Regions from separate parts of the Miniphocaeibacter sp. genome, predicted to be linked through region 2. Evidence: a T-box and tRNA genes for the amino acid it is inferred to sense, from the RefSeq annotation. Region 2 holds a T-box; the other holds one or more tRNA genes.
The links. The T-box of region 2 lies ahead of WAO56_RS01140 (proline--tRNA ligase). A T-box ahead of a tRNA ligase gene usually reads a tRNA of that ligase, here a tRNA-Pro.
Positions count from the first base shown of each region.

Region 1: it has a tRNA-Pro gene. The T-box ahead of WAO56_RS01140 (proline--tRNA ligase) is inferred to sense a tRNA for this amino acid. The anticodon was not compared.

Region 1 covers NZ_JBASWB010000083.1:193,214-210,145, forward strand. Annotated here, with positions in the region: gene WAO56_RS12530 (M18 family aminopeptidase) at 1-296, shown strand, start outside; gene WAO56_RS12535 (response regulator) at 313-924, opposite strand; gene WAO56_RS12540 (sensor histidine kinase) at 921-1,625, opposite strand; gene WAO56_RS12545 (ATP-binding cassette domain-containing protein) at 2,257-3,192, shown strand; gene WAO56_RS12550 (ABC transporter permease) at 3,182-4,291, shown strand; gene WAO56_RS12555 (ABC transporter permease) at 4,278-5,360, shown strand; gene WAO56_RS12560 (hypothetical protein) at 5,394-5,870, shown strand; gene WAO56_RS12565 (aspartate/glutamate racemase family protein) at 5,888-6,589, opposite strand; gene WAO56_RS12570 (hypothetical protein) at 6,735-7,226, shown strand; gene WAO56_RS12575 (M28 family peptidase) at 7,265-8,197, opposite strand; gene WAO56_RS12580 (hypothetical protein) at 8,207-8,749, opposite strand; gene WAO56_RS12585 (hypothetical protein) at 8,970-9,128, shown strand; gene WAO56_RS12590 (hypothetical protein) at 9,423-9,713, opposite strand; gene WAO56_RS12595 (hypothetical protein) at 10,377-10,913, shown strand; gene WAO56_RS12600 (cell wall-binding repeat-containing protein) at 10,945-12,378, shown strand; gene WAO56_RS12605 (recombinase family protein) at 12,501-12,857, shown strand; tRNA gene WAO56_RS12610 (tRNA-Pro) at 13,026-13,102, opposite strand; gene WAO56_RS12615 (ABC transporter permease) at 13,181-14,254, opposite strand; gene WAO56_RS12620 (ABC transporter permease) at 14,238-15,404, opposite strand; gene WAO56_RS12625 (ATP-binding cassette domain-containing protein) at 15,413-16,348, opposite strand; gene WAO56_RS12630 (response regulator) at 16,443-16,932, opposite strand, start outside.
Region 2 covers NZ_JBASWB010000010.1:16,513-33,444, forward strand. Annotated here, with positions in the region: gene corA (magnesium/cobalt transporter CorA) at 1-291, shown strand, start outside; gene WAO56_RS01065 (NAD(P)/FAD-dependent oxidoreductase) at 351-1,730, shown strand; gene WAO56_RS01070 (hypothetical protein) at 1,755-2,315, shown strand; gene WAO56_RS01075 (dihydrofolate reductase) at 2,315-2,827, shown strand; gene WAO56_RS01080 (zinc-ribbon domain-containing protein) at 2,923-4,002, shown strand; gene WAO56_RS01085 (1-phosphofructokinase family hexose kinase) at 4,015-4,926, shown strand; gene WAO56_RS01090 (SH3 domain-containing protein) at 4,980-5,834, shown strand; gene WAO56_RS01095 (substrate-binding domain-containing protein) at 6,000-6,878, shown strand; gene pstC (phosphate ABC transporter permease subunit PstC) at 6,889-7,776, shown strand; gene pstA (phosphate ABC transporter permease PstA) at 7,766-8,602, shown strand; gene pstB (phosphate ABC transporter ATP-binding protein PstB) at 8,595-9,344, shown strand; gene phoU (phosphate signaling complex protein PhoU) at 9,356-10,003, shown strand; gene WAO56_RS01120 (response regulator transcription factor) at 10,019-10,648, shown strand; gene WAO56_RS01125 (sensor histidine kinase) at 10,705-11,766, shown strand; gene WAO56_RS01130 (nitroreductase family protein) at 11,903-12,418, opposite strand; gene WAO56_RS01135 (zinc-ribbon domain-containing protein) at 12,546-13,451, shown strand; T-box leader at 13,489-13,678, shown strand; gene WAO56_RS01140 (proline--tRNA ligase) at 13,830-15,572, shown strand; gene WAO56_RS01145 (nitroreductase family protein) at 15,573-16,313, shown strand; gene WAO56_RS01150 (MATE family efflux transporter) at 16,353-16,932, opposite strand, start outside.

The DNA of each region.
Region 1 (16,932 bases), on a different contig from region 2:
TAATAAATAAAGGACCGGTTATAAAGGTTTCTGCTAGAATGAATTATACTAGTGATGGCGTTTCATCTTCAGTTTTTTCCCAATTATGTAATAGTGTAAATATTCCTGTTCAGTACTTTGTAAACCGTTCAGATATATTAGGTGGCTCAACTATCGGTCCTATAACAAGCCAAAATTTAAATATAGATTCAGTAGATATTGGAAATCCTATACTTTCAATGCATTCCATAAGGGAATTAGCCGGAGTAAAGGATCAGGAATATATTTATAGGGTATTTTTAGAATTTTTTAAATAAGACAGGTTTTCCTGTCTTATTTATTATTTAAATAGTAAATTGCCAATTGGGTTCTATCCCTTAAGTCAAGTTTTTCTAAAATTAAACTAATATAATTTCTTACAGTTCCTTCACTTAAATATAGTTTACTTGAAATTTCTTTGTTATTTAAACCTTCGGCAACTTCTTTTAAAATAATTAATTCCTTTTTCGTTAATATTGTTGAAAGTTCTTCTTTATTTGTTCTTTCATTGTATATTGTATTTAAGACATTTGAACCAAAAACCTTTTGGCCTGCATTTACAGCCTTAATTGCAGGTATAATATTTTCAAAATCATCTTTTAAAATATAGCCATAAGCACCTAATGACAAAGCCTTTTTTATATATTCATCATCTAAAAAAGTTGTTAGGAATAAGACCCTTGTGTCTATATTTTTATTATTAATATATTCTAAAATATCTATTCCGGTTTTATCTCCCATTCTAATATCTAACAAGGCAATATCTATTCTTTCTTTTTCTAAAAATATTAGTGCATCTTCATATCCGTAGCCAATTCCAACTACTTCTATTTCACTGTCTGACCCAACTATGGTCTTTAATGCATAGGTAATCATTTTATCGTCATCTATAATTATTATATTCATATTCCCTCTTTCTCTATATTAATAAAAATTCTGAATCCATTTTCATTTGAAACTTGTAAGTTACCATTTATTGCCTCAACCCTAGTCTTAATTGAATTTAAACCAATACCATATTTAATAATTTTTTGATTTGTTCCATTGTCCTTTATTAATATATAAATATTGTCCACTGTTTCTCTTAAGTTTATTTCCACTAAAGTAGCATTTGAATGTTTTATAATATTATTCAAAGATTCATTTATAATATATATAATTGAGTATTTAAAATTCAAGTCCTTATTTTCACTAAGATTATAATTGAAAATTATTTCAGAATAAGTATAGTCTCTAATAATTTTTTCCAATTCATTTTTTAAATTTATACTATCCTCTTGTAAATTATGTAAACTTCTTCTTAATTCTTCCATAGATTCAGTTAAGGAACCTTTTAATAGGTTTAAGTCATTTATTCTACCCCTGTCTTCTTCTCTTATAATTAAGGCTCCAACCTGTAAAATAGAACGGGAAATAATATGCCCTACTCCATCATGTATATCTCTTGCTATTCTATTTCTTTCTTTAGAAATTGCAAGGGATATTCCCTTATCCTGTTCCTCTATTAATTGTTGGTTTTCAGTTTTCAATTTAAAATTTCTTTCATTAGATTCTATTATAAAATTCCTATATTTATTATCTAAATAAGCTATTTTTATATCTTTCATTTTAAATAATACTGCTATAAATATATTTAAAATTATAAAGAGAGATTCTTCTTTATTAAAAACATTCCAAACAAGTAAGGTTGTAAAAATTAATATAAGAATATTAATTAAATTATCTCGATTTAATAGATTGTATAACAATAAAGGGACAAAATAAATAAACTTTATCTCTATGTAAATTAATATAAGAAAGATAATCATTATGGAAAACTTAATTTGTTTATTTTTAAATAAATATGCACAGCTTAATAGTCCTAAAGAAATTAAAGGAATAATAGAATTTCCTAAAGGAAGAGTTATAACAAAATATATTGTTGTAATAAACCAAATAAAAATACTGCTAAAATAATTATTCATAAAATCCTACCTTGTTTTAATACTTTTAATTATAGAATATATTTAAGAATTTTCATAATATAAATAGAAAACCCTATACCAATTAACTTCTTTAAGTATAGGTTTTCTATTTATTAATAAATTTACATAATCTATAAGCCTTGTCTTTGTACTTATAAGAAATTTATATAAATTACCTTAGTGACAAATGTCATATAAGAAGTGATTTTATTCACTACTAGGAAAGAACAAAATAGCTTAAAGTATAGTTAACAATAAAACTTAGGAGGTTTTTATGATAGAAGTTAAAAATTTATTTAAACAATATAAAGAGGTACTAGCCCTTAATAACTTTAATTTAGCTGTTAATAATGGTGATATATATGGTTTAGTTGGACCTAATGGTTCGGGAAAAACTACAGCAATTAATTGTATTCTTTCTCTCTTAAATTATGAAAAAGGTGAAATTTTTATTTTTAATGAAAAAATGAATTCAAGTAAAAATAATATTAAGGCAAAAATTGGTTATATCCCTCAAGATATTTCTATAATTTACGATTTAAATGTTTATGACAATATAGATTTCTTCTGTGGTCTTTATATTAAAGATAAAAAATTAAGAAAACAATATGTTGAAGAAGCAATAGACTTTGTAGAATTAAATGATTTTAGAAAATTTTTACCGAAAAAATTAAGTGGAGGTCTACTAAGGAGACTTAATATTGCTTGTGGAATAGCCCATAAACCGGAATTAATTATTTTTGATGAACCTACTGTAGCTGTTGATCCTCAAAGTAGGAATAAAATCCTTGAAGGTATTAAGGAATTAAATATAAAAGGAGCTACTATTATTTATACTTCCCACTATATGGAAGAAGTGGAATATTTGGCAAATAAAATTTCTATAATTGACAAAGGTCATATTCTAGTTACAGGAACATCTAAGGAACTAAAATCATTTGTCGGTTTAGGAAATTCCTTGGAAATAGCAAATATAAAAATAGATAAAAACTATATGGGTGAATTAAACAACATAAGCGGTGTAAGTAAGATATTAAAAAATAAGAATGATTTAAAAATAATTGTTGAAAATGATTTAGCTATTAGTAATACAATAAATTATTTAAATAAGAACAATATTATATATGATTCCCTTAATATTAAAACTCCAACATTAAATGATGTCTTTTTAGAAATTACAGGAAGGGAGTTAAGAGATAATGGTTTTTAATTATTATAAATTAAAACTGAAGGAACTATTTCAAAATAAGTCCACCTTGTTTTTTAGTTTAACCCTTCCAATTTTACTTTTAACACTTTTTAACTTAACAATTGCAAATATAGATAGTGAAAATCTTTTTGAAACAATTCCTATTGCAGTTGAAGATACTACTGTTGCTAAAACTTTGGAAGAAATTGAAATATCGGGTAAGGAAAAAGTTTTTAAAATTATTGAAAGTTCTAACTATGAAAAAGATTTAAAGGAAGAAAAAATTACCGCCTACATTAAAGGAAATAAAGATTTAGAAGTAGTTGTTAATGACTATAATTTGTATTCCTCTTTAGTTTATGAAACGGTAAATATGTACAACCATATTAGTAAGATGTATGGAAAAGTTTTAGCCAAGGACATAAATATTAATCCTGAAGAAATTATGGATACCTATAATAAAGATAATAATATTAAAAATAAATTTGATTCATCCAGTAAAAACGAATCACTTATATTCTTCTTTACAATACTTGCTATGGCCTGCCTTTCTGCTGCAAATCAGGGTATAGACATTGGAGAGGTTTTAAATCCAAAATCGGAAATGAAATATGTAAAAAGAATACTGGCTTCACCTGTAAATAGGTTTAAACTGATTACTTCACAATTTTTAGGAGCCTTAACCTTTTCCCTCCTTGTAACATATGTTGCTGTAGCCTATTTACTAATATTAAAAGCTTCCCTTATAGAATACCTACCTAAAGTAATTATTACTTCAACCTTGGGAACAATATTAGGCTTATTATTTGGTGTGTTAATATCCTTGGTGCTTAAAGTAAAACTTGCTAGTAAGTATAATATTAGTGCAATTGTTTATGTCTTTAGCTGTTTCTTAGCAGGAATGATGGTTAATACTACTCCATATGTTATAGAAGAAAAATTACCTATAATAAAATATATTAATCCGGCAACTGTAATTACTAAGGCCTACAAAAACATTTATTACTTTGAAAATAATAGTAGCTATTTATTAAATCTTTTTAATATATTTACTTTGATTATAATCTTCGTAATATTAATATTATTCACCACTAGGAGAAGAAAAAATGAAAACATTTAAAAACTATTTTAAAATAATTTTTGCAAATAAATGGTCTTTAATTTTATATATAGTACTTTTTACTATATTATTAAGTATTAACAATGGTTCCAATGTTGAAACATTAGACACAAATTATCATATAACAGTAATTGACAAGGCAAATAATAGTGAAAGCAAAAATTTAATCGACTTTTTAGAAACTAAGTATAGGGTTTCAAAAGAAAATATTTCAGATGAAAAAGCCAAGGACAAATTATTCGGTAATATTACCGCCTACGTTTTATTTATTGACAAGGAAAATAACTTATCCTATTTTGCAAAAGACGACTCTGTTGCCCCTACAGCCATAAATCTGTCTATAGACGAATATTTAAACACCAATGCTACTTTAGAAAAATATAATATTGAAAACTCCAATAAAGAAAGTATAAATATATTATCTGAAAATACAAACTTTAAAATATTAAATAACACTACTAGAAATAATACAGAATTTTATTACACCTACCTAACCTATATAATAATACTTTTTTCCCTATCTATTATATATTTAGGATATAATTCCTTTTTACGTGATGGTGTAGAAAACAGGGTAAGAGTTTCTAAAACAAAATTTAATAAGTTCATTATTTCCATATATGCTTCATCATTAATATTAATGTTATTTGTTTGCCTAGGATTTTCTTTACTGGAACTGTTTAAAAATAAGACAAGTTTGGAAAAATATCCCTTATATTTAATTAATTTAATAGCCTTTACAATACCAATGGTTGCCCTTGCCTATTTAGTAAGTTCCAGGTCAAAGGACTCTTCTAATAACGGTGCCCTTAACAATGTTATCTCCCTAAGTCTATGTTTTATTACAGGGGTATTTGTTCCACAGGAGTTTTTGCCACAGTATTTAATTAAACTTTCTTCAATATTCCCACCTTACTGGTATTTAGAGGGAATAAAGGCAAGTAATAAAATGGATTTTAATATGCTACTTAAAGTAATATTGGTACAAGGAATTATGACTAGTGTTCTTATACTTATAAATATGATAGTTAATAGACAGAAAAAGGGAGATTTTTCCTATTCTAGATAAATAATTCCTGTTATAATACAAGTAGGTGATAAAATGAAGAATAAAATTTCAAGTTTAATAGTAATACTTATATTACTTACTATTGTTTCATGTAATAAAAATAATTCTAATTTAGAAAAATCTAGTGAAACAGATATAAGCACCACAGTAGAAACAAATAATAGTAACAAATATGTTGATACAAGTGGAAAACATCCTAAAGCTGAAGATATTGAAATAGTCCTTGCAAGAGAATTTGAAAATGGACTTGGTAAAGTCGATATAAGTAATAACAGTAACTACAATATTACTAAGCTAAGTATGGATTTAACTAATAACACTGGAAGTATTATTACAATTACTTGTAACGCTATAGATAAGGGTACTACCTTAAAATCCATTGATGTAGAATCCTTTGAAGATATTGACTTTTCAGAATTTAGACCAATATTTTATGAATTGGAATTTGAAAATGAAAATGGGGAAAAGGAAATATCAAAATATGACTATGATTTAAAAGAATACTATTAAAAGCTAGAGAAAACTCTCTAGCTTTTTACTTTTCCACCTGAATATTCAATTGATTTTTCTACTAGAACTTCCATTGCATCTATATAATAATTTTTTAAATCAGCCGGTAGATCTAGACAGCTAAGTTCAGTACAAGCCAAGATTGAAATTACATTCTCTTTAGATAATTTTCTTAAGAGTTCATTAAATTTTTCAGATTTTAAAATCATCTTTTCTTTAACATCATAAATAGTGTCTACAGAAATTTTTTCTTCCAAATCTGTTAAAGAATAAACCTCTAAACCATTTAATAAAGCATATTTATCATAAACTTTACATCCCATTGTACCATAGGTTCCTAGGACAGCTACTTTATTAAAATTCGTATTATTTTTAATATATTTAATAGTTTCATCTACCATATTAATAAGATTTATATTTGTCATTTTTTGTATTTCATCAAAATAAAAATGTGATGTATTACAAGGAATAGCAATATTATCTACTTTGGCAAATTCCATTAATTTAATATCTTCATCAATCTTACTAAGAAATTCTTCCGGTTTGTTCTTTCTAATTACCTCAGTTCTGTCAGGTAAAGTTGCATGATTTGAAACTATTGTATTTATATGGTCTTGGTCCTTGTAAGCTTGAGTTCTTTCAACTATTCTTTTCATAAATAAAGATGTTGCTAAAGGACCCATACCACCTATTATTCCGAGTTTTTTTATAATTGTCACCAACTTTCATTTTCCTTAATTATTCATAATATTATACTTTATTATTTCACTAAACCAAATTATACAATAGATTTAGATATATTGTAAACTTTATAGGTATTTTTTTGTGGTAGAATTATATTGTAATAAAATATTGGAGGGAAAAATGAAAAAAAAATTATTAATATTAACTTTAATTTTATCACTAGGCTTAACCGCTTGTAATAGTTCTAAAAATACAACTAGCACAACAGAGAACCAAGCTAGTATACAAGAAGAAAAGGAAAGCGAAAGTAGCACAAATGAAACTGAAGCTATAAAAGAAACTGAGAATAGCAATGAAGAAGCTACAAAAGAAGAAATATCCATACCTACTAATGTAACTACTAGTATTGAAAACAAAATGAAAGAAGAATTTAGAAATATTGATGTTTATGCAGAAATTAGAGATTTTAATATAGATGTGGAAAATAACTCTATTAAAATACATGCCTTTCTAGAAGACGGTACAAGTTCAGGAACTGCTGAAGAATTAGCAATTAAAATGGAAGAAAAATTAGATAGTATTATATCTAAAGAAAAAGATATGATTACTAATTATAATATTAGTATTGAAATTAAGGAAGATTCAACAAATGTAATTCTATTTTCCAAATAAATGAAACAGAACCTAGTATTTACTAGGTTCTTCTTTTTTTAAATCTTTTTAATAAAGTCTATAATTATTTCTGTAATTAAATCAATATTTTCTTTCATAAAAATTTTATCCCTTGAATTATGAATTCCGTTTAAATAGTATCCTATAACTGGAGCTTTCTTTAAAGCTGCAACAGCAAGACTATTATTATAAATTAATTGATCCGATGGATAAATATATCTATTAGCCGGTCCTATTACATACTTTTTACCGTATATATTATTTTCCATTATCTTCTCTACTGAACTTGTTAAGGTATTATTAAAGATAGAATTTCTAAAATCTTTTTTTCCAATAAAAAACAAATTATCCCCATTAGCTACACAATCAAAGTTAATTAATGGCTTATTCTTTATAAATTTCCCATATCTCTTTTGAAATTTACTTGAACCTATTAGTCCTAGCTCCTCTTGATCAAAAAATACAAAACATACTTTATTTTTATAAACATCATCTAAGTTTTCCATAATATTAATTAATGTTGCTACACCGGAAGTATTATCGTTAAGAGTATTTTTATTTGCAAGTCCTGTTTGAGTATAAATAAATGTAAGTACAACAATTAGAACTATAAAAATATTTGGTATATTTAAATTAAAAATATTTTTAAAAAACAAATCTATTAAAATTGCCGGTAGTAAAATAATAAACAAAATATATAATTGACCTATAATAAATCCTAGCCAATTCATTCCCATAAACATAGGAAGAAAGTAATTCACTTGAGTATCATAATGGGCTGTTAAAATAACTTCTGCATTATTAACATCTCCTACTATTAAATTTCTACCTTTAGAGCTATACTTATCAATCTTAAAGTCATAATCCATAGCTTTAATAATTTGTTGCAGCCAATTAATAAACTTACTTTTATCTTCATAGTTTTTTCTAACTTGGAATTTTTCCATTAGTTCTCTTATATTGTCAGACATTGTTACTTCCTAGTACTTTAAATTAAATTCTAAAATCAAATTATTTATAGCCTTAAAAATTTCTTCTGAATCTAGCTTATAGATGTTTTTTTCATTTAAACCAATCTCTTTAAAGATTATCTCACTATTACTATCATAGTCAAAAGAAATAGTGGCTACTTCCTTTACTGGTACAATATGCCTATAATCATCAATTTCTTTTTCCTTACCGGTATTATATTCAAAACGGTAGGCATCTGTAACCTTTAGTAATTTAAAATAATTGTCTTCCGGCATATTAGGAACTACTAATATGTCACCTTTCTTAAAATCGTTCATTAATAACAGTTGAGAAAATATCTCGTTAATTCTTTTAGGGTCTGTTTTGTCTAAAGGCCAATTATCCTTCCAGGCTTGAAGAAATTTAAACTTTCCATAAAAAATTGCCATTGGCTTTTTGTCATCAAACATAGCTCCCCAGCCCTGACGTAATCTCCCTTCTTCTATTTCCTTTACTAAGTAGCTCCTATTATCTATATAACCTATTTTAAAAACATAAATATTATTATTCATTCTCAATTCTCCTATGTTCTCTTCCCTCTGTTTTAAATTTATTAACATATAAATCATAACTTATTATTAATAATAAACAAAGTCCTGTAATCTATTAATGAAGAATTTTTTAGTTTATTAAAAAATACAGTAAGTTTTTTTATAGTATAAATTATAAAAAAACACACTATTAATGTTATAATTAAGAATACTAAACTAATAATAATCCATAGGAGGTAGCATGGAAAAATTACTATTAAAGGATATTAATAATAGATATCTACTTATTGATAAAAATGAATTTGACTTAGTTTGCTCCTTATTAAAAGATGAAGCTATATTATTTTATGATGATGTTTTTAAAGTATTTGATAATAACAAAAATTATCTATATAACTAATTATAATAATAGTCAGAAATCATGTATAAAATAAGCTTTAACAATTACAAATATTTTCTCTAGTTGTGGACTAAATTTGTTTTTATTTATAACTTACTACTTTGTTTCTATATCAATATATTTAACCCCTTAAATTCATTTCTGAATTTAGGGGGTTTACTTATTAATCTAATTTCCTTAAATCATAAAAATATATTACTGCTGTAATTAAGACTAGTAGTATAAGTATATATAAAATAATATGGTATAAGTCCGGTATATATTTAGATGAACTTTCAAATACTTTTATTGTATTTAAAAAAACCTTATTTTACCTTCCCCTTCACCAACTATTGTATATAATTCATGGCTTAAAAATTGAGTAATAAGCCAAATAGATAATACTGTTATCAATACTTTTATACCTGTTATAGTGTTCAATATAAAAAAACTTAGTGAATATATAATAAAGAATATTCCATCTTCTTTCCAAACTTGAGAAACTAATTCTTTTCCACCTATTTTAAACCCTATCATATCTAAACTAAACCATATTAATAACAATATATTAAAAATAATAATATGATTTTTATTAATCTTTCTCAAATCAATCTCCCTTCTTTAAATCAAATAGTATTTATTATTACTATTAATAAGTTTATCTTGTTTCTTTTTTTCTTATTATTTAGTTTCTATCATGTTTAGTATAAAGCTAGCCTATTTAGAGTAGCCTATCCCTAAGTTCTGCATTCTCATTTGTTAACAGATTTCCGTATTTTTATTAAGTTTTATAATTTAGATGTAAAAAACGATATAATATTTAATAAAGTAAGTTACAGTAAAAGAACAGTTTATAAAAAGAAAATCCCTTTGTTGAGGAAAATAGCATATGAAGAACCTATCTATGCTGATGAAGATAAAGAAAGCTATGGTAAGTTGACACATATATACTTATAGATTTTTGACTAAAAACTATGGGTATGAATATTATAAACACAAAAATCCAAGATGGAGATGTTATATTTATAATAAAACAAGCTATAGAAAATAACCGTGAATTGCCGCAATTATAATTGGTGATGAAGCTATTCTAAAGAGTAAAACATATAAAAGATAAAAATATTGTTGTTTTAAAATCATAAAACCCAAAATATGAAACAATGGTTTGTTTTAATGATGAGCTTTCTAGCCTTAAAATTATAGATAGAGCAATAACCTTTCAAGGTGACATTTTTAATAAATTCTAGCAAGTTATAATAGGAGGATAAAATGAAAAAGAAATTATTAATCTTAATTCTAATTATTGTTTTTAATCTATCTGCTTGTAGTAATAAGAACGATTTAAATAAAGACAATAATTTAGAAACGAATGCAATTAATACCGAAAATGTTGAATCAACAGAAGCCACTAATCCAACTGAAATAATAGAAATAACAGAGGTGACTGAAGCTTCAACTATAGAAAAAACTGATAATTCTTCAGATAATGCCTTTACTAATTCAATTAACACAAAAGATTTAACCCATAATCAATTTGAAGATTGGGTTGTTAGCGTTCTTAAATATAGGGAATCTACTCCTGAATGGTCTTTTTTAACTGAAAGTCCTTATATGATACTAATAGACCATGATGGATTTCAATGGAACGCTGTAATAAAACAAGATAGTATTGATGGATTAAACGTTACCACAATCACTACTTTTAGAATAAATAATAATGGATATTTAGAAGAATACGATGTTGCTGATGATAGTTATTTTACAATTGCTACAGAATATGGAGATCATGGCATTTTGCCTGATTAAAATATAAAACAAATAATATTTGGAGGAATTTATGAAAAAGAAAATTTTAAGTTTAGTATTGGCTACAACCTTAACTGTATCATCTTTAATTCCAGTTACGTCTTTAGCTGATACAAGAGAGTTAAATGTAACAAGAATTGCAGGTGCAGGAAGATATGAGACAGCAGTAGAAGCTAGTAAGGCAACTTTTGACAAATCAAAATACGCAGTTGTAGCAAGTGGAGAGAAGTTTGCAGATGCATTAGTTGGAGGCACTCTAGCAGTTCAAATAGAAGCTCCAATTCTATTGGTCGGAAAAGATAACCTTCCAAGTGTAGTTTCTAGCGAAATTAAAAGACTGGAAGTTGAGAAAGTATATTTATTAGGAGGAACTTCTACAATATCTGCTGGTGTTGAAAACTCTCTAAAACTACTAGGAGTTTCTGTTGAAAGATTGGCTGGAAATGACAGATTGGGTACAGCAAAAAAAATAGCCACTACTAGATTTAAACTTCTTGGAAATCCTATTACTGAAAAAGAAGTTGAAGAATCCGGAATTGCTGTAATAGATGGTAACCATTTTGCTGATGCCTTATCTGCAGCCCCATTAGTAGGTCAATTTAATTTCGACCGTGGAGATGGTGTTCGTTCTACAACTTCCTTACTTCCTTACAAATCTACAATGAAACCTTATATGATTTTTGGAGGAACAAACTCAATCCCATATATAGATATTAGCTCTTTTGACTTCCCAAGTTTTTATAGATTTGCTGGAAAAGACAGATACGCTACTGCTGTAGGAGTTGCAGATTCTTATAAGGAAAATTTCAATATAGATATAGACACAATTGTTCTAGTAGACGGAACAAAATTTCCTGATGCTTTAGCATCTGCACCAGTTGCAAGCATGAATAATGGAGCAATATTATTAACTCATCCAACCAACTTTAGTGAAGCTACTAAAAATTACATCAACAATAATCCTAATATTGAAAATGTAATTATAGTTGGAGGAGAAAAATCTGTTTCTAAAAATATAGAAAAGGAGTTAAGAGGTGAACTTGCACCAACACCGGCTCCAGTTGAAAATAATTTTGATAAATTAGATAAGGGTTTACAGGCGTTTTTGATGACTAGTATCTCAGATGAAAGAGTGTTTGAAAGTAGAAATCTAGACTATATGGAATTTTATTACGAGATAAAAGATAATAATATATACACTTTTTTAACAAGTGGAGTTGGCTCTGGCCACCCAGCTAATAAGTTTATAGTAAATAAAGATTCCATAACATACAAGAATAGTGTTGTATTTGGAATTGATGAAATAAAAGTCTACAACGGACAAGACAAAACTGTTACAAAAAATGATCTGTATGATGAGTATTTAAAGTATAAAAAAGATTATGATACTGCAACCAATAAAATAAAATCATTGAAAGAATTGAATACAGATTTTGTTAAAATGATAGAAGACTCTATTAGATAGATAAAATAAAAAGCCCCTCATGTTACAGCATGAATAATTTATAAAAAAGGATATATGGTATATGCCCTAGTCTAAACAACTATAATATACCATATATCCTTTACTTTTATTAAGAAGGAACAATGAAAAAAGCAGTGGCATATGCTAGATTTTCTAGTGATAATCAAAGAGAAGAAAGTATTGATGCACAGTTAAGAGCAATTGAAGAATATGCACAAAGAAATAATATTTTACTAATTGATAAATATATAGATAAATTATATGAACATTTAACAACTACTATATCAGGTCAGGAAAAAGAATTTCTTGTATTAAAAGAGCAATTAAAAAAATTAGATACTGAGGAAGAAGTTTTAAATAATGCAATTTTAAATGGTGTTATGAATCAAGGTATCGTTGATAAAAACAATAGCATACAGAAGCGTAAAAAAGCCATTGGAGAGCAATTATTGAATTTTAAGACATATTCCATACTCTAAAGATGAAATAAGGGGATTTATGTATCAATTTAACGATTTTAAAAATCTTACAAATGAGGATAAAAAAACTCTACTCAGTATATTTATATACCAAGTAGAATTATTTGATGACACTATGAACATAAAAATAAATACCCAACCTTTCAATCGAAAAGTCGGGTATACAGATGGTCGGGGTGAGAGGATTTGAACCCCCGGCCCCATGGTCCCAAACCACGTGCGCTACCGGACTGCGCCACACCCCGACGAAGTCATCATCAACTGACGACTTTTTTATTATAATACAGATTTTAAAATAATGCAAGCTTTTTTTTAAAGTTTTTTTAAATATTTTGCATTTTTTCCAATTTATTGCTACCAAACGTTAATAATACAAGGGTCATAAGCAATATTGGAATTAAATTAATTAAATTATTTGTTTCTACTGTTATTATAATCCAATATAAAGGATTTAAGTAAAATAAATACTCAGCCCAATTAGGAATATTAACATTATTAAAATATAGTACTGATGTTATAAAAAACATTATTCCTACTACAAGGGGTACCATTGAAAGTACTATTTCTTTTTTAGCTAGTCTGGTAATTAATATTACAAATGATAATGAATAGGCAGAAATTGAAAATATCATTAAAATTAATCTAAAATATTCCATGTTTTCTGTTTGTAGAACCTTAAACCCTATTGCTGTCATTATAGTAAATATAGTCCCTACTAAGGTTAAATAACTTAAAAATATTACAAATATATTTGTAAAGCTTTTATTTGGTGAAATCAATATTCTACTTAAAACTCTTGTCTTACTTATATTTATAATATCCTGTCCTATTTGACCTATAAAAGATATTATAAAAAAGCAACATAACATTAAAATAATCAAAGAATATCCATTTACATCTGTTTTATTATTTACAGTTTTAATATTTACTTCAGATTGTATGTTTAAAGACTCAACATCTATATTATTCGTTTTAAGATAGTTTTTCTCTAATAATTCACCTATTTTGTCGTTAATCAATTTATCTTCTATTTGCACACCTGAATCATCTACAAATAGTTTTTCAATTTTAGGGAATTTATTGTTTTCTAAATCCTTTGAAAAGTTTTCCCCTATTAAATAAACTATACTTACATCATAGTTTTCCAATAGCTTAGTTGCCTCTTGTCTATTTTTTATTATATTAGGATTTTCTCCAAAAACCTCAAGTAGTTCTTCATATTTATTTCCAGTGTCTTCTACTACTATTCCATAAGTATTATAAGACATTCCGCTATTATTAAACATAAAGAAATATAGTAAGTACATGAAAGCAGGCACAATTACAAAAATGAACCAAATCTTTGGACTTTTTATTAGTCTTTTTATATTTGCATAATAATTATTTAATAATTTCATAATTACCCCCTATTCTTTCTTTTTCTTTAATTGTTATAATAATTAGTGAAATAATAATACATATGATTATTACTATTATATGAGGAATAAATGTTTTTAATGAAATATTATTATTAAAAGCACTCATTAAAGGATCTAAGAATATTACATTTAAATTAATATTACTTAGTTTTTCCATTATAGTTCCGGAAAATAATTTATCAACAGGTCCTATCATACCACCAAAAACCAATTGTAAATACATTGCTATATTTGCTAAAATCATCGCAACTTCTTTTTTTATGTTATTTAATAGAAATATTATAAAGCCTACTGTTATTGAAATAACTAGTATTGATAATATATACATACCGAAATTTTCCATAAATGCCTTAGCTAAAATTCTATATATTAACATGTAAATAAGGGCAAAAAGTACTAGTATAAAAGAATCCCCCAATGTATCTACTAATTTGTACTTAATTTTATTTACCGGTAGCATATCTATTCTTTGAAAAAGCGCTGTTGTTTCTGATAGTTTTTTACTACTTACTACTGCAGATAAAAGATAGTTTAAAAATAAAAACTGCATTAATGTCATTGCATAAAAACTTTGACTTGTTAATTTTGATGATGATTCTATTTTTTTATTTTCTAAAAAGACAGTATTTTGCATTTGCGTTAAATCGTTAAAAACTTGTGCTTTTAAATTTACTTCACTTAATGATTCCGATATTTTATTATTTTCTATTGATTTTACTATTCCCTTACCTACTGAATTTAAAATACTTTCTATTGTTTCCAAACCATATATACTAGAATTATCTTCTATAGTTTCAATTGTTATATTAAATTTACCATTTTCTAATATTTCATTTTCAAATTCTTCAGGGATTGTAATTAAATAATCTCCTTTGTCTTCAACTTTAAAGAATTTTTTCATTTCTTTATCTTTAAATATTTTTTCTAATAGTTTAGAATACTCTGAATTGTCTTTATCCTTAATTGTTATACTTAATGGGTTTATTTCAATTTCCCCTGAAAATAAACTGGTATTTGCATTTGAAAGTAACAAGGAAAGCCCAATAGGCATAACTAAAAATGTAAAGAAATAGCTTGCAAAATTTTTCTTTATAGTACTATAAAATTGTTTAAGAGTTGCTATTATCATAAAATCACCTAATCCCTTAGTTTCTTTCCAGTAAGATTAAGAAATATTTCTTCAAGGTTTGAATCTTTTATGGTAAAGTTTTCTATTGTTAAATTTCTATTTTCTATTAGTTTAAATATATTTGTAAAGTTTAGTTCCTTCTTATTTACTTTAACTATTATTTTATTTTCATCAACTTCACTATTTAAAACACCAGTTATTAAATTCAGTTCCTCTTGAATTCCATTTTCAATCCTATCTAAATATATAGTTAATATTGAACTACTTCCATACATTGTCTTTAACTCACTTTTCTCACCATAAGCAATTTCTTCACCTAGGTCTATAATAAATATTTTATTACATAAGGCTTCTATTTCTTCCATATAATGTGATGTATAAATTATTGTTGTACCTTCTTTATTAATTTTTCTTAAATAATCAAATATATTATTTCTAGATTGTGCATCTACACCTACTGTTGGTTCATCTAAAATCAGAAGGTCTGGCTTATGTAAAACAGAACAACCTAAGTTTAATCTTCTTTTCATTCCACCAGAATATTTTTGAACTTGTTTTTTATCTTTAGGGTCAAGTCCTATTAGTTCCAAAACTTCTGTAATTCTCTCTTTTAAAACCTTCCCTTTTAGTCCATACATTCTTCCAAAATACTCTAAATTATCCTTGGCTGTTAAGTTTTCAAAAATCGCTAATTCTTGAGGAACAAGACCTATTCTTTTCTTTATTCCTATGCTGTTATTCTTATAATTCATGCCAAATAATTCTATACTTCCAGAATCCTGTCCCAGTAATCCACAAACTATTTGTATTAAAGTTGATTTTCCCGCTCCATTTGGCCCAATTAATCCAAATAAATCCCCTTCTTCTACTTCCATAGTTACATTATTTAAAACTTTTTTATTATCATAAGATTTATTTATTTTTTCTACTTTTAAAATATTCATATAATACCTCCTAAGTTATATATTACTAGATTATTATTAAATTAAATACTGCCTTTAGTAACTAAAAAACCATGACTTTAGTCATGGTTTAGCCTTATCTTAAATTGTTGTCATAAGCAAATATTACTATTTGGGTCCTATCTCTTAGTTCTAATTTTTGAAGAATTGAGGAGATATTGTTTTTAACCGTTCCTACAGATAAATATAATTGGTTAGCAATTTCTTGATTGCTGTAGCCTTCAGCTATAAGTTTAATTATTTCTAATTCTCTATTTGTTATCTTGTAATTATCTATATTTATTTCTTTTTTATTTGAATTCTTACTATTTAAGATTATTTCAGACACTTCACTGTTTAAAACTACATTTCCATAATAGGCCGATTTTATTCCACCTATTATGGATTCTGGATCACTATCCTTTAATAAATAGCCAGAAGCTCCTAAACTTATTGCTTCGTTTATATATTCTGTATCTTTAAATGTTGTAAGAATTAATATTTTTGTATTTCCTTTTCCATACTCATTAATTAATCTAATAGCATCTATACCATTTGATTCTGGCATACGTATGTCTAGGAGAATT
Region 2 (16,932 bases):
GACAGTATAGATGATGTTATTGAAAGTATTGAAGTATATAAGGAATTAGCATCTAATATGATAGATATAGTAAACAATATGGTTAGCGATAAAACCAACGACATTACAAAAATACTTACAATTTGGTCAACAATATTTTTACCTACAACGTTTTTATCCGGTGTATTTGGAATGAATTTTAGATATATGAAGGGATTGGAATGGGAATACGCCTATCCGATTTTCTGGTTGATTTCTTTAGTATTAATGGTTATAATGATTATTTACTTTAAAAAGAAAAAATGGTTTTAAAATGCTTGCTTTTATAATATAAAGAATATATAATACTGTGGGTGTAAATGGAGGGAAATATGGATAATAATTATGATATAGTAATTGTCGGAGCAGGGGCAAGTGGAGTTTTTGCTTCTTATGAATTTACAAAATTAGATATAGACGCAAAAATTTTAATGATAGATATGGGAAATCCTATAGATAAAAGAATATGCCCTATAAAGGCTGGTAAAGTTGATAAATGTATAAGTTGTGTTCCATGTAATATTATGAGTGGTTTTGGTGGAGCTGGAACTTTATCAGATGGAAAGTATAATATAACAAATAATTTTGGAGGGGATTTACACAATTTCGTAGGAGATGAAAAAGCCATAGAGTTAATGGAATATGTTGACTCGGTTTTATGTGAATTTGATGATGGAGATTCAAAATTATTTACAACAGCGTCAAGTAATTTAAAAACCCTAGCATTACAAAATAATTTACACTTATTAGATGCAAAAGTAAGACATTTTGGAACTGATAGAAATATAGAAATTTTAAAGAAAATATGTAAATATATAGAGCCTAAAGTAGATATGATTTGGAGAACAACTGTAGAAACTGTAAAAAGAACAGATACGGGTTTTACAATAACTACAAATAAGGGACAGGAATTTAATTGTAAGGATTTAATTCTTTCAGCAGGAAGATCCGGCTCAAAATGGATTTCAACAATTTGTGAACAAGAAAATATTAACCTACAAAGCAATAAGGTGGACATTGGAGTAAGGGTAGAAATACCAGCAGAGGTATTTAAACATATTACAGATCAAGTATATGAAAGTAAAATTGTCTACCAAACAGAAAAATACAATGATTTAGTAAGAACTTTTTGTATGAACCCATATGGAGAAGTAGTAGCTGAAAATACTAATGGAGTAATTACTGTTAATGGCCATGCCTATTCAGATCCTAAATTACAATCGGAAAATACGAATTTTGCACTACTTGTTTCCAATACCTTTACAGAACCGTTTAGAGACTCTAACGAATATGGAGAATCTATAGCTAGATTGTCAAATATGTTAGGTGGAGGAGTATTACTTCAAAGATTTGGAGATTTAATAAAGGGAAGAAGGTCAGATGAAAGAAGAATGAAAAAGTGTTTCACAAGACCTACTTTAAAAGCTATGCCAGGAGATTTATCATTAGTTATACCTAAAAGACAACTAGATGATATTATTGAAATGATCTATGCCTTAGATAAAATAGCTCCAGGAATGGCCAACGAAGACACCCTATTATATGGTGTTGAAGTTAAGTTTTATAATTCGAAAGTTGAAGTAAATGGAAATCTTGAAACAAGTGTTAAGGGTCTGTACTGTGTTGGAGATGGCTCAGGAGTAACTCATTCATTGTCTCAGGCGTCGGCAAGTGGAGTTCATATTGCAAGAATTTTAAATGGTAAGTATTAGAGAAGGCTTGTTTTAGGAGGAATTATGGCAAACAGTATATTTGTAAGAAGAGAAGAAGAGAAAGTACAAATAGAAGCATTAAAAAAATCCATAAGAATTTATTTTGAAGGTAATGTAGATTATAATCAAAGATTTAATTTTATAGATTACGATATTTCAGAAGATGAAGATATTAAAAAAATATTAGGAGCTTTTGATAATAGATATTCAGTGGATGATTTAAATAATCTTAGAAAAGATATAATGCTAACAGCGTTCAATAAGGAAAACAAATTGATTTTTGTATATGATGGATTAGGAAAATTTACAAAGGAAAGAAAAATAACCTTGGAAAATTATCCTAAGGATATAAAAGTAGGTTTTCCAATAGATTATTGGATAGAGAAAAGCGAAACAATCAATGATAGTTCTACTATAGCTTTGCCTACAGCCTTGAAAGATAGCTTAGTTGATATAATTAGTGCTAAAAATGGCTTTATGGTTATAAGAATAATGCACAAGGAATTTAACTGGCTAGAAGAAGGAGCTATGGAAAGACTAACAAAAATTATTGAAAATTCTAAAAAAGGTACATTTATATTATAATGAAATTAACATTAGTAGTTGCAACAGATAAAAATTTTGGAATTGGCCTTAATGGTGACATGCTATTTTATATAAGTGATGATTTAAAAAAATTCAAGGCTCTAACTATGAACAATATTGTAATTATGGGAAGAAGAACCTTTGAAGCATTGCCAAATTCCAAAGAGTTGCCTAATAGAACAAATATTGTTTTAACTAGAAACAAATTGGATTTAAAGGAAGGTATAGCAGTATCTTCAATAGATGAGTTAAAAAATAAATTAGAAGAAATAAATCCTAATAAAGAAAAAGAAGAGTTTTTAATTGGTGGAGGGAATTTAGTAAACACTCTATGGAATTATATTGACAAAGCAATAATTACAATTGCAGACAAGGAGTATAAGGAAGTAGATACCCATATACCAAATTTACTAGAAGATAAAAACTTTGAAATAGTATCAGAATCGGAAGAGTTTTTCGATAATAAAAATCAATTAAAATATAAATTTTATGAATTTAAAAGGAGGGTCTAACTTAAGTTAGGCTCTTTTAATTATTACAAAAAAGCTACAAAATCTTTTTAATAGAAATGCTATGCTATAATAGTTTTATTAAAAGAGGTGATAGAATGTATTGTCCAAATTGTGGGAAAAAAATACCTTCAAAATCAAAGTTTTGTCCAATGTGTGGATTTAATATAAAGGAATTTTTTGATTCAGCATTAAAAAATGATGAAGAAGTTGACTTAGAAGAAGAATCAAAAGTAGAAAATAATAGGAATAATTTAGAAGCTAGTGAACAAAAAGAGCCAGAAGAATTTAATAATAAAGAAAAAACAAATAGTAATAGACTAGAGGATTTATTTGTAAACAAAGAAGTCGTAGAAAACAACGAGGAAGACGTTGAAAATATAGATTATGAAGATAAAGATAGTACTAGAGTAGTTAGCGATTTATTTAAGGAAAGTAATTTAAAAGATACAAATTCGAAAGAAACAAATAATAATTCAAAAGAAAATAATATAGAGACTAATGTAGAAAAAAGAAATTTTAAAGATTATTTAAATATAGTAAAAAAATATACAAATAAAGTATTTTCTAAAATTAGGAAAAGTCAGGAATTGATTTATAAGAAAAGTGAAAAGTCAGTAAAACAAATGATTTTAGGTGAAAGTAAGTACTTGAATCTATTTATAATTTTAACAACTATAGCCTTAATAATACCTACTTTTTCAATAGTAAGAGTATTTCTTGCTGGAAAAACCGTTGGAAAATTCATTGGTTTTATAGTGATGATTTTAGGAACTATATTAAATTTATGCATTACAGCTGCAGGACCCCTGTTATCGCTAAAGGTGCTAACCTTTAATTATATACCTAATATAGACAAGGCAACGACAAAAACAATAACAATATATACAACAAGCTTAATAGCTTTACTAAAATTATTAGTTTATCTTCTAAGTAATATAGTTATAAGTATGCAAATTATATTATATGACCAATTTAGCTTTAGAATTATCTTAACAACGATTATAATATTATTAATAGAGGCTTATTTTATACAAGCTTTATTATGGGATAAATTTAAAAGGGATAAGTACGTGAAGGTATTTTCTACGATTTTTATATCTGTAACAGCGGCAGAATTACTTTCAGTATTAATATCTAAACCAATAATATTTATATTATTAGACATTATAAAATAGTGTGGGGGTATTATGATTTATACAGTAACTTTAAATCCATCAATGGATTTACTAGTAGAAGTAGATGGAATAGAACCAAATATTACAAATAGAATGACAAATGATTTAAGGGTGCCAGGTGGTAAGGCTATAAATGTAGCAAGGGTACTTAGAAGACTAGGTATGCCTTCAGTAGCTACTGGATTTATTGGAGGATATACTGGGGAATTTGTAAAAGACTGGTTGAAAATGGAAGATATAAACACCTCTTTCATAGAAATAGATGATGAAACGAGAATTAATATTAAACTTCTTAATCAAAATATTGTTATAAATGGAAGAGGTCCTAATGTATCTATAAACGAAGAAACTGAATTTTTATATTTTATGTCCAGAATCCAAGAAGGGGATACAGTAATAATGATGGGAACAATGCCGCCTTCTTTAGATGAGGATTTACAGGACAGGATTATTTCCATATGTAAGGCAAACAAGGCTGAATTTATAGTAGATGCAGAACCTAAACAGTTAAAGGAATTTATAAAAAGAGGTCCTTTATTAATTAAACCTAATTTATCTGATGTTGAAAAAATGTTTAATGTAAAGCTGGACTCTCAAGAATTAATAGTAGAGTATGGCTTTAAATTATTGGAACTAGGTGCAAAACATGCAATAATATCAGTTGGTGAAAAGGGAGCTTATTTATTTAGTGGCGGACATGCTTTTAAAGGAGAAGGTGTAAAAGGAGAAGAGGTAAGAAGTGAAGGTGTTAGAGATTCAATGATAGCAGGTTTTATTGCAACTTATATAAGAACCTCCAGCCTAGAAGAATCTTTTAAAGTAGCTATGGCTTCTGCAACAGCAACAGCTTTCTCAAAGGATTTAGCAAAAAGACAGCAAATAGAGGACGTTTTAGATAAAATTATTGTTCAAAAATTAATATAATATTTACTTTGTATAATAATATGTAGTATATTATACATATTGATAGTAAATAAATGGAAGGTGTAGAGATGGCAAGTAAATATAAAAATAAGACATTAATTGCTATAGCCAGTATAATTGGAATAATAATTTTTGCTTTAATACTGTCATTTGGAATTAATAAGTCTGGAGAAAAGGGACTTATTAAAGATGCTGAAAAATATATGGAAGAGGAAGAATATAAATCAGCTATAGAAATATATTCTAGATTAATTTCAAAAACAGGAGACAAAACATACAGAGATAAAAAAGAAGAGGCAGAAAAACTAGAAGTTGAAAAAAATTATTATGAAATCGGTATGAAAAAAATAAAATCAGATGAGTATATATCTGCAATAAATAGTTTTTCTAAAATCGATAGAGAGGATTCTGTCTACTATAAAAAAGTACAGGAACAATTGAAAAAAATTGAAGAATCAATAATAAATGAGGCGAAAATAAATATAAATAATGATAACACCTACTTGGCTTCATCAATGTTAAATGATTATTTGCGAGCAGTTGGGAAAAGTGAAGACGTAGAGAAACTTTTAAAATCCATAGAAGGGGACAATGTTGCACAAGTTGATCCAACAGATGAAAAGGAAAAAGATAATAAAAAGAAAAAAACAAATTTAAAAACGGAAGAATTACCGAAAGATAGTAGTAAATGGGTAGGAAAAACCGTAGAAATAAAAAGTGGAAAAGCTAACTTAAGGAACGATTCTAGTATTAGTGGTAAAGTCGTAGGAATTGCCGTTGCAGGAGATGCTATTACCATTACGGAAATTTACGATGATGGTGGAAGAATTTGGTGTTATGGAAAAATCACCAGTGCAAAAACCGGTGAAACAGAAACTGCCTGGATATCTAGTAAAAACCTACAATAATTATATTTTTAACAGAGTGATAAAAATTCACTCTGTTTTTTATTTTGTAGATATAAAACTATATATAAAATGATTTTACATAAATTTAACATAGATACTGTTTTTATTTAACATTGTTAGCTTAAAGTAATATTGTGAAGAATTAATATTAATACGGAGGAGAATATGAAAAAAATTTTCAAGATATTGGCAATTAGCTTAAGTTTAGTAATGGTATTAGCTGCGTGTGGTAATTCAAAGGATGGTTCAAAGGAAAGTGGAGCAGGTTCATCATCTGTATCTGGTGAAATAACTGTTATTTCCAGAGAAGAAGGATCTGGAACAAGATCTGCATTTGTTGAGCTTGCTGGAGTTCAAGATGAAAATAAAAATGATTTAACTTCAGAAGAAGCATTTATACAAAATAATACAGAAGCTGTTATGACAGCTATAGCAGGAGATAAAAATGCTATAGGTTATATTTCACTTGGCTCTTTAAATGACACAGTTAAGGCTTTAAATATAGACGGTGTTGAAGTTAGCAGTGAAAATGTAGCAAATGGTAGTTACAAAATAGCAAGACCATTTAATATAGTTACTAATGACGACTCAAATGAAGTGGTAAATGATTTTATTACCTATATTCTTAGTAAAGATGGACAGGATATAGTTGAAAAAGAAGGATATATTAAAAGTGAATCTGAAGAAAAGGAATATACTCCATCAGATGTTAAGGGAAATATTACAATAGCAGGTTCATCATCTGTAACACCGGTTATGGAAAAACTAGTAGAGGCTTATGGGGAAATTAACTCAAATGTAAAAATACAGGTTAATCTATCTGATTCAACAACAGGAATTCAATCAGTTAATGATGGAGTTGCACAAATAGGTATGGTGTCTAGAGAGTTAAAGGATAGTGAACAAAGTTTAAATAAAACAACTATAGCTTTAGATGGAATAGCTGTTATTGCTAATAAAGAAAATCCTATTGAAGATATTAAATTAGATAATTTAAAAGATATTTATACTGGAGAAATAATGGATTGGGAAGAAGTAAAATAGGAAGGGAAATATGGATAAAGAAAAAAATAAAAAAATATTTTATTTTAAGGAGAGATCTTTTAAAACATTAGCTTTGATTTCTACCTTTGCATCAATAATAGCCGTAGCAATAATTTGTATATTTATTTTTTCAAATGGATTGCCAGCTATTAAAAAAATAGGAATATCCGAATTTCTTATGGGGACCAAATGGTCCCCTACTTCTAGTCCTGAGAAGTTTGGAATTTTACCTATGATTATTTCAAGTGTTTATGTTACCTTAGGAGCGATTATAATAGGTGTTCCTACTGGAATTTTCACAGCTGTTTTTATGGCAAAGTATTGTCCTAAGAAAATATATTCTTTTTTATCATCAGGTATTAGTTTAATGGCAGGAATACCTTCTATTATTTATGGTTTTTTTGGACTAATAGTAGTAGTTCCTATAATAGGAAGTATTATAGGAAGAAGTGGGTTAACTATGATTTCTGCAATAATAATTTTAGGAATTATGATACTACCTACAGTTATTTCCCTTTCAGAAGCAGCTATTAGAGCTGTTCCAAGTAGTTACTATGAAGGAGCGGTAGCTTTAGGAGCAACAAAGGAAAGAGCTATTTTTACAGTTGTACTTCCAGCAGCAAAGTCTGGTATAATCTCTGCTATAATTTTAGGAATAGGTAGGGCAATAGGAGAAACCATGGCTGTTATTTTAGTTGCAGGAGGGCAAGCACGTCTTCCTAGAGGACTTTTCAGAGGAGTTCGAACTATGACTATGAATATAGTCTTAGAAATGGGATACGCTGCAGATTTACACAGGGAAGCATTAATTGCAACAGGAGCAGTCTTATTTATATTTATTCTGATAATTAACTTATTATTTGTTATAAGTAAAAGGAGGAATAAAAATGAAAACTAAAAGTAAAATAATAAAAGGACTAACATATTTATTTACAGGAATTACATTTTTTTCTTTGTTTTTCATAATAGCCTTTATTTTAATAAAGGGAGTTCCTCATTTAAACTTAGGATTATTTCAATGGAAATATACAAGTGAAAATTTATCGATGATGCCGGCAATTATAAATACATTGATTATGATAGTATTAGCTCTAGCAATATCAGTTCCTTTAGGGGTTTTAACAGCAATTTATTTAGCTGAATATGCAAGCCAAAAAAGTAAAATTGTAAATTTAGTAAGAATAACAGCTGACACGCTTTCAGGAATTCCATCTATTGTTTATGGTTTATTTGGAATGTTGTTCTTTGTTATATATTTAAAATGGAATATGAGTATATTAGCTGGTTCAATGACAGTTGCAATTATGATACTACCACTAATAATGAGAAGTACAGAAGAAGCCTTAATTGCTATTCCCCAATCCCTACGAGATGCTAGCTTCGGTTTGGGAGCTGGTAAAGTTAGAACAATTTTAAAAATTGTTATTCCATCTGCAATGCCGGGAATTTTAGCAGGTGTTATTTTAGGAATTGGTAGAATAATTGGAGAAACAGCTGCCTTGTTATATACTTCTGGTACAGTGGCAGAAGTTCCTTCACGAATAGTTGGAGAGGCTAGTGGCGGTAGAACCTTAGCCTTGCATATGTATGCTTTATCCAGTGAAGGATTAAATGTTAATCAAGCATATGCTACAGGAGTTATTTTATTAATTGTAATATTAGCAATAAATTTTCTGTCTACTAAATTAGCAAAAAAATTAGGAAAGGATACTATTGATGAGTAAAATTGAAATATCAAATTTTAATTCCTATTATGGGGATTTTCATGCCATAAAAAATATAAATATGAATATAGAAGAAAAAGAGGTTACAGCATTTATAGGACCATCTGGTTGTGGTAAATCAACATTGTTAAAAAGTTTAAACAGAATGAATGACCTTGTTTCCTCATTTAGAAAAGATGGAAATATATATTTGGAAGAAAAGGAAATATTTTCAGAAATAGATGTTTATGATTTAAGAAAAAGAGTTGGAATGGTTTTTCAAAAACCCAATCCATTTCCAATGTCCATATATGATAATATTGCATATGGACCAAGGACCCATGGAATTAAAGATAAAAAAACACTAGATGAAATAGTTGAAAAATCATTAAGACAAGCTGCAATTTGGAATGAGGTTAAGGATAATTTAAAAAAATCGGCTTTGGCACTATCAGGAGGACAACAACAGAGAATATGTATAGCTAGAGCTATGGCAGTTGAACCAGAGGTTATACTACTAGATGAACCGACATCTGCCCTTGACCCAATATCAACAGCTAAAATAGAAGATTTGTTAGAAGTAATTAAAAAAGAGTATACTATAGTTATAGTAACTCATAATATGCAGCAAGCTACTAGAGTGTCAGATAAAACGGGTTTCTTTTTACTAGGTGAATTAGTTGAATTTGATAAGACAGAAAAACTGTTTTCTTTTCCTAGTGATAAGAGGACAGAGGATTATATTACAGGTCGTTTTAGTTAATTGGAGGAAATATGAGAAATAAATTTGATAGGGAACTAGATAAACTAAATGCTGAATTAACTGAAATGGGAGAATTGATTTCAGAAAGAATAACAGATGCTATTAGTGCCTTTAAACATAAGGATTTAGAAAAAGCAAAAAAAGTTTTAGATGGCGATGATGATGTAAATGAAATGGAAAGAATTATTGAAAAGAGAGCTCTAAAATTATTACTTCAACAACAACCTGTAGCATCGGATTTAAGACTTATTTCAGCATCCTTAAAGATGATTACAGACATGGAAAGAATAGGAGATCAGGCAGCGGATATTGCAGAAATTACATTAAGCATGTCTACATTTACCAAAGATGACACCTTTGACACCATAATGAAAATGGCAGCTTTATCAATAGAAATGGTAAAGGAAAGTATAAAGAGTTTCGTTACTGGAGATCTTTCTTTAGTAGATAATATACGTGAACATGACAATAAGGTAGATGCTTATTTTAATGAAGTAAAGGAAGAGGTAATTAAGGAATTTAAAAGCTCAGACACAAATCCTGAATATGCAGTTGATGTTTTAATGATAGCAAAATACTTAGAAAGAATAGGAGATCATGCAGAAAATATTTCTGAATGGGTAGAGTTTTCAATAACAGGAAAACACAGTAACAACTAATACTGTAGGTGGATTATGCATAATATTTACGTAGTTGAAGACGAAGACAATATTAGGGATCTAGTAGTTTACGCCTTAAATAATAGTGGCTTTAAAGCTATAGGTCTACTTGGTTACAAAGAGTTAAAAAACGAAATTTTGAAAAAAAAACCGGATTTAATAATTCTAGACATAATGCTAGAAGAAGATGATGGTTATGCAATACTTGAAAAATTAAAATCCAGTGAAGAATATTCTGAAATTCCAGTTATTATGTTAACAGCTAAAACCGATGAAATGGATAAGGTTAGAGGCTTAGATATGGGGGCAGATGACTATATTACAAAGCCCTTTGGAGTAATGGAATTAATTTCAAGAATAAAAGCGGTTTTAAGAAGGACGGGAGTTTCAAAAAAACCAGATTCTAAAAATATAGTAGAGTTTAAAAATATAGTAATAGATTTAGATAAAAGAGTTGTAACAGCAAATAATAAAGTTTTAAAATTAACCTACAAGGAATTTGAATTGTTGCTGTACCTTATTGAAAATAAAAATATAGTCTTAACAAGACAAAAATTAACTGAGGAAATTTGGGGATTTGATTACGAAGGAGAAACTAGAACAGTTGATGTTCACATAAGAACATTAAGACAAAAAACTAGGTGAGTTAAGTAATTATATAGTTACAGTTAGAAATGTTGGATATAAAATAGTGGATTAAAATGAAAAAAATAAATCGAAAAGCATTAAAAACAATACTTTGTATTTATATGGTTTTACTAATAGCACTATTAACTTTCTTAGCTATTTTAAACAAGCCTTTATTAAATGAAATCTTAATAAACAACATCTTTATTATCCTATTGTTATTAGTAATTACCTTTATAGTAAATTATTTAATATTAAGTAAAAAAGTTAGTAGAAATAATTTAAATTATTTAGCCGATATTATTATTTCAGAGGTGTTTAATGAAAATAAATTAGACATAGAATATGAAGAAGATTTAAAACAAATGCTAAAGAAATTAAATAACGAGAAAAAAACAAGTATGTATTCTATGGAAAAATATAAAAATGCTGAAAAAATCAGGTCGGAATTTACAGCAAATGTAACCCACGAATTAAAAACCCCATTAACTTCAATAATGGGTTATGCAGAATTAATAGAATTAGGCTTAGCCAAAGAGGAAGAAGCTAAATCATTTGCAAAAGTAATTGGGGAAGATGCAAATAAGTTATTAATGACTATTAATGATATTATAATCCTTTCAAAATATGATGACCCTACATTAATAGAAATTGAAAAAGAACATTTTTATATAGGGGAATTTATAGAGGAACTTGTAAAAAGTATAGAAAATGTTGCTTCTTTGAAAAAGGTTAAAATATTAAAAGAATTGGATAATTTTGAAGTTTTTGCTGATAAAAATAAAATCAAGGACTTAGTTAATAATCTATTATCTAATGCAATTAAATACAATAAACCCTATGGTATAATAAGGGTAAAATTATATAGGGAAAATGAAAATTGTGTATTGGAAATATCCGATACTGGTATAGGAATAAAAGAATCCGATATAAATAGGATTTTTGAAAGATTTTATGTTGTAGATAAAGCCAGAGGGAAAAAATCGGGAACAGGACTGGGCCTTGCTATTGTTAAACATGTTGCACTAGTTCATAATGGTACAATTGAAATAAAAAGTAAAGTAGGTAAAGGAAGTACCTTTACATTTAAGTTTCCACTAAATGAGAATAAGGTAAAAAGCCAAAAAGAACACTAAAAAGTGTTCTTTTTTCTGTAAAACTATTATAAATAAAAACAAGATAAATATATTACAAAAATTATTAGAGATTATTAATATATTCATCTCTATTATACAATACTTGATAATAATTATCAACAAATATCAGTTGAATTTAATACTTATTAAAATGTACCTTATCCATAGGTAGTTTATCTAAATCATGAGGTTTTTTATCTTCATCACCATAACCGATTCCTATAGTGCAAAGTATATTTTTGTTTTTAGGAATATTTAATACTTCTCTAATTTTTTCCTCAACATTTTCGCCTTTTAAATTGATTTTCTCAAAAGCGTGTCCCCAGCAGGTCTTTAATCCCTCAAGTTCAGCTGCAAGCTGTATATAGGAAGCAATAATAGCTCCATCGGCAATAGCAGTACCTGACTCTAGGTCCATAACAACAACCATAGCTAAAGGTGCATTTTTAAGAAAACTAATAGCTTCAGGTCTGGCATCTGCAATTTTATTAATAAGCTCCTTATTATTTATGACAATAATATCCCATGGTTTTTTATTTCTTCCGGATGGTGCAGTTAATGCAATTTCCAATATTCTATTAATTTTTTCTTCTTCAACTTCTATATTCTTGAATTTTCTTACGGATCGTCTATTTAAAAATAAATTATCCATGAAATCACCCCTTATTATAATATTTTATCAGTTTTCTTAAAATTTTTGAAATAATGTAACTATTTATGAAAGATTCTTATGATATAATTGTTTAATATCAAATAATTGTTTATTTTAAGGAGTTAATATGCGTTGCAAATATTGTGGCGAAAAAATAGAAAAAGATTATAAATTCTGTATTTCATGTGGGAAACCAATTGAAAATACATTAGAAAATAATAATGAAAAAAAGCAAGGTACACAGACAATTGAATATTATGAAATTGAAACAGATATGGAAAAAAAGGACGAGAAGTATGATTTCAGTCAGTTTTTATCAAGGGATGAAGTTGAAGAAGAATTAGAAGAAATAGATATTAGTACTGGTAAAGACAAGAAAGTTAATAGTGAATATACAGATGAAACTATAAGCTATAATGTTGAAGATGACCTTGAAGATACTAAGAAGAGAATTTTATTTGAAAGGTCAGACTATAATTTTTTTGATAGTATTAAGAAAAATAAATCAAAGAAAAAAGAATACTTTGACAAATCCTATATAAATAATGAGTCAAGAAAAGATAAAGAAGTTAGGGAAGAATTTAAGGAAGAATCGAAAAGCAAGTTTTATAATTTTCGCCAAGAAGACAATAAAAAAAGAATGGAAGATTATTCTAATGAAAAGCTAATAGAAGAAAGAATAGAAAAGAAAAAAAGACGAAAAAGAATATGGAAAAGAATAAGAAATATTATCTATAATATCTTAGTAACAATTATGGCCTTAGTATTATCAACAGTTTTAGTAGAACCTGCAAGATATTATTTATCGGAATTATTGAAGATCGATTTATATTTTTTAGGAGATAAAATAATTAATATTGGTATGTTGTTTATTATTTTATTTTTATTTATTCCATTTTTTAACTGTAGGGGAAATGCGAAAATTCCATTATTTTTCTTATGTATACTAGTAAGTTGGACAATAATAGGATGGATAATTTTATTAATAGTTTCTATTATGAGTAACAGGAAGTGGAAAAGGAACTATTGGTAATAAAGTTTACAAAAATATGGACCTATGATAAAATCAATTTATTCCAAAGAAAAGAAATAGTAGTTAATGGATTTTTTTAGAGAGAAAGTGGGTGGTGGAAACTTTTAAATGAAATTAATGAACCTATCTTCGAGGATGTATGAAAACATACAGGGTTGTGCCTTATAGCTTTTGAGATAATCAATATGATTAAATGAAGTGGTACCGCGTAGTCTTTCGCCTTCTAATAAGGTGAGAGACTTTTTTTATGGAATAATCCAATTTATAAAGTAAAATCTAGATTGGTTAAAAAGTTATTTTTTAATTATAAAAGTATTAAAAATATTTGTATATAAATAGAAAAAGAATTCAATAGTAAAAAACATGGAGGTTATTATTATGAAAATGTCTAAATTTTATATGCCTACTCTTAGGGAGGATCCAGCTGATGCAGAAATAGCAAGTCATAAATTGTTACTTCGTTCTGGTATGATAAGAAAATCCGCTGCTGGTATTTATTCTTATTTACCTTTAGGATATAGAGTTATTAGAAAAATTGAAAATATAGTTAGGGAAGAAATGGATAATTTTGGAGCTCAGGAAATATTAATGTCTGCCTTACAGCCTAGAGAAATTTGGGATGAATCTGGTAGATGGGCTACATTTGGTCCGGAAATGTTTAAATTACGAGATAGAAATTCAAGGGAGTTCTGTTTAGGACCAACGGCAGAAGAATATTTCACTACTTTAATAAAAGGTGAAGTTAAAAGTTATAAGCAACTTCCTTTAAATATTTACCAAATCCAAACAAAATACAGGGATGAAAAAAGACCTAGATTTGGAATTAACAGAGCTAGGGAGTTTTTAATGAAGGATGCCTATACTTTTGACACCGATGAGGAAACTATGAAGGAAGCCTATATGAATATGTGGAGGTCCTATGAGGTCATATTTGACAGGTTAAAGCTGGATTATAAAGTAGTAGCAGGAGATGCAGGTGCTATGGGAGGAAATAGCTCCCATGAATTTATTGCCCTTTCAGAAGTTGGAGAGGGAGTAATATTTTATAGCCAAGATAGTGACTTTGCTGCAACTGACGAGAAGGCAGAGGTTTATTATTCTGTTGACGATTCTAATATAGATATTTTACCTATGGAAAAAGTAACAACACCTAATTGTAAAACTATAGAGGATGTTGCACAATACTTAGGAGTTCCAGAAAGTCACTGTGCAAAAGCAATAGATTTAATTGTTGAAGGTAAACCAGTATTGGTATTTATTCCAGGTGATAGGGAATTAAATATGTCAAAATTAGTTGCTTATTTAGGAGTTCCAGAACATGAAATTGGCATGATGAACGATGAGGAAATTGTAAATCTTTTAAATTCTGTTCCAGGATTTACTGGACCAACGGAAAAAACTCCAGAAGATGTTAGAATTATAATTGATTCAAGATTAACGGAAATGCGTAATGTTGTTATTGGAGCAAATGAAGAGAACCATCATTATAGATATGCGAATTTCGGTAGGGACTTTAAGGGGGAAATTGCCAAAGACCTATTGATGATTCAAGAGGGAGACATTGACCCTAATACAGGCTCTGTATTAAAATCTGCAAGGGGAATAGAAGTTGGTAATATTTTCCAACTAGGTACTAAATATTCCGAAAGTTTAGATGCGAAATATTTAGATGAAAATGGAAAAGAAAAGTATTTTTACATGGGCTCCTATGGAATAGGCGTTACAAGATCTGTTACAGCAGTAGTTGAACAAAACCATGATGAAAAGGGAATAATTTGGCCATTAGTAGTAGCGCCTTATCATGTTATTGTAACTGTCGTTAATACAAAAAATGAGCAACAAAGAGAATTAGGAGATAGAATTTACGAAGAATTACTTTTAAAAGGTGTAGAAGTTCTTTTAGACGATAGAAAAGAAAGAGCCGGAGTAAAATTCAACGATAGGGATTTAATAGGTATTCCTCTTAGAATTACCGTTGGAAAAGGTGCAGCGGATAATATAGTTGAATATTCAACAAGAAAAGAAATGGTAAACAAAGAAATTTCTTCACAGGAAGCAATAGAAGAAGTAATGAAGGAAATTTCAGCAGAATTAAAATATTTGGATACATTTTATAGATAGATGAATGAAATAGTAAAACAAATTAAAAATAGAAAATCTGTAAGACAATATATTGAAAAAGATATTTCCGAAGAAGTAACAAATGAAATTTTAAAAGCAGCAATTGAGGCTCCTTCTGCAGGAAACCAACAGCTTTATTCAATAATAAAAGTTACAGATCAAAAAATAAAAGATGAACTGGCTATTCTATGTGATAATCAACCATTTATAGCAAAAGCTCCATTGGTGTTGGTGTTTTGTTCAGATTATAAAAAATGGTATGACCTTTATGATTATGGAAATTGTAATCCTAGAGAATTAGGATATGGTGATATGCTCCTTTCAATTTCAGATACGGTAATAGCAGCACAAAACACCGTAGTTGCAGCAGAAAGCTTTGGAGTAGGCTCTTGTTACATTGGAGATATATTGGAAAATTATGAGAAGGTAAAAGCACTTTTAAAGCTACCTAAAAATGTACTTCCTATTACAATGGTAGTTTATGGTTATCCTACAGAAAGTCAGGTTAGAAGAAATAAACCAAAAAGACCTAGTATTAAAACCATAGTTCATGAAAATACTTATAAGGACTTAAAGGATGAAGAGCTAGTAGATTTAGTTAGACACAATATAGGAAATGATACTTTTGAAAATTGGATAGGAAAATTTTGCAAAAGAAAATACAATTCTAAATTTTCAGAGGAAATGAATAGGTCAAGTAAAAAATACGTTGATGAATTTAAAAAAGACGATAGTTTTTAAACTATCGTCTTTTTCTTTCAATTATTTAATCAATAGGAACTATATTTTTGCCAAGGCCTTTTTAAATTGTTTTCTAAATAGTAATACTGTAAAGGTAACAGCTAAAATATCTGCAACTGGTTCAGCTGCATATACGGCAAAAGCCTTATTAGATGTAAAAACTCTAGGCATTATATATATAAATGGAATTAACAATACGAATTTTCTAGTAATTGCAACCATTATGGACTCTTTAGCATTTCCTAGGGACGTAAAGGTCATTTGGCAGGCTATTTGAATTCCAAATATAAAAAGTACTGCTAAATAAATACGCAAGGCTGTTTTAGTATAGTTAATAAGTTCAATATTATTTGTAAACATACTAGCAAATAATTTTGGGAATATCATAACAAAAGCCCATAGGGAAATTGAATATATTAAACTGTATTTTAAAAGTAATTTAAATCCGGACAAAACTCTTTCCTTATTTTTTGCTCCATAATTATAGGAGATTATAGGTTGAGCCCCTTGCCCTAAACCTTGTAAAGGTAACATAGCAAATTGCATAACAGAAGTTAAAATAGTCATTGCTCCTACGGCTATATCACCACCGTATTTTAATAAAGATGAGTTAAAAGCA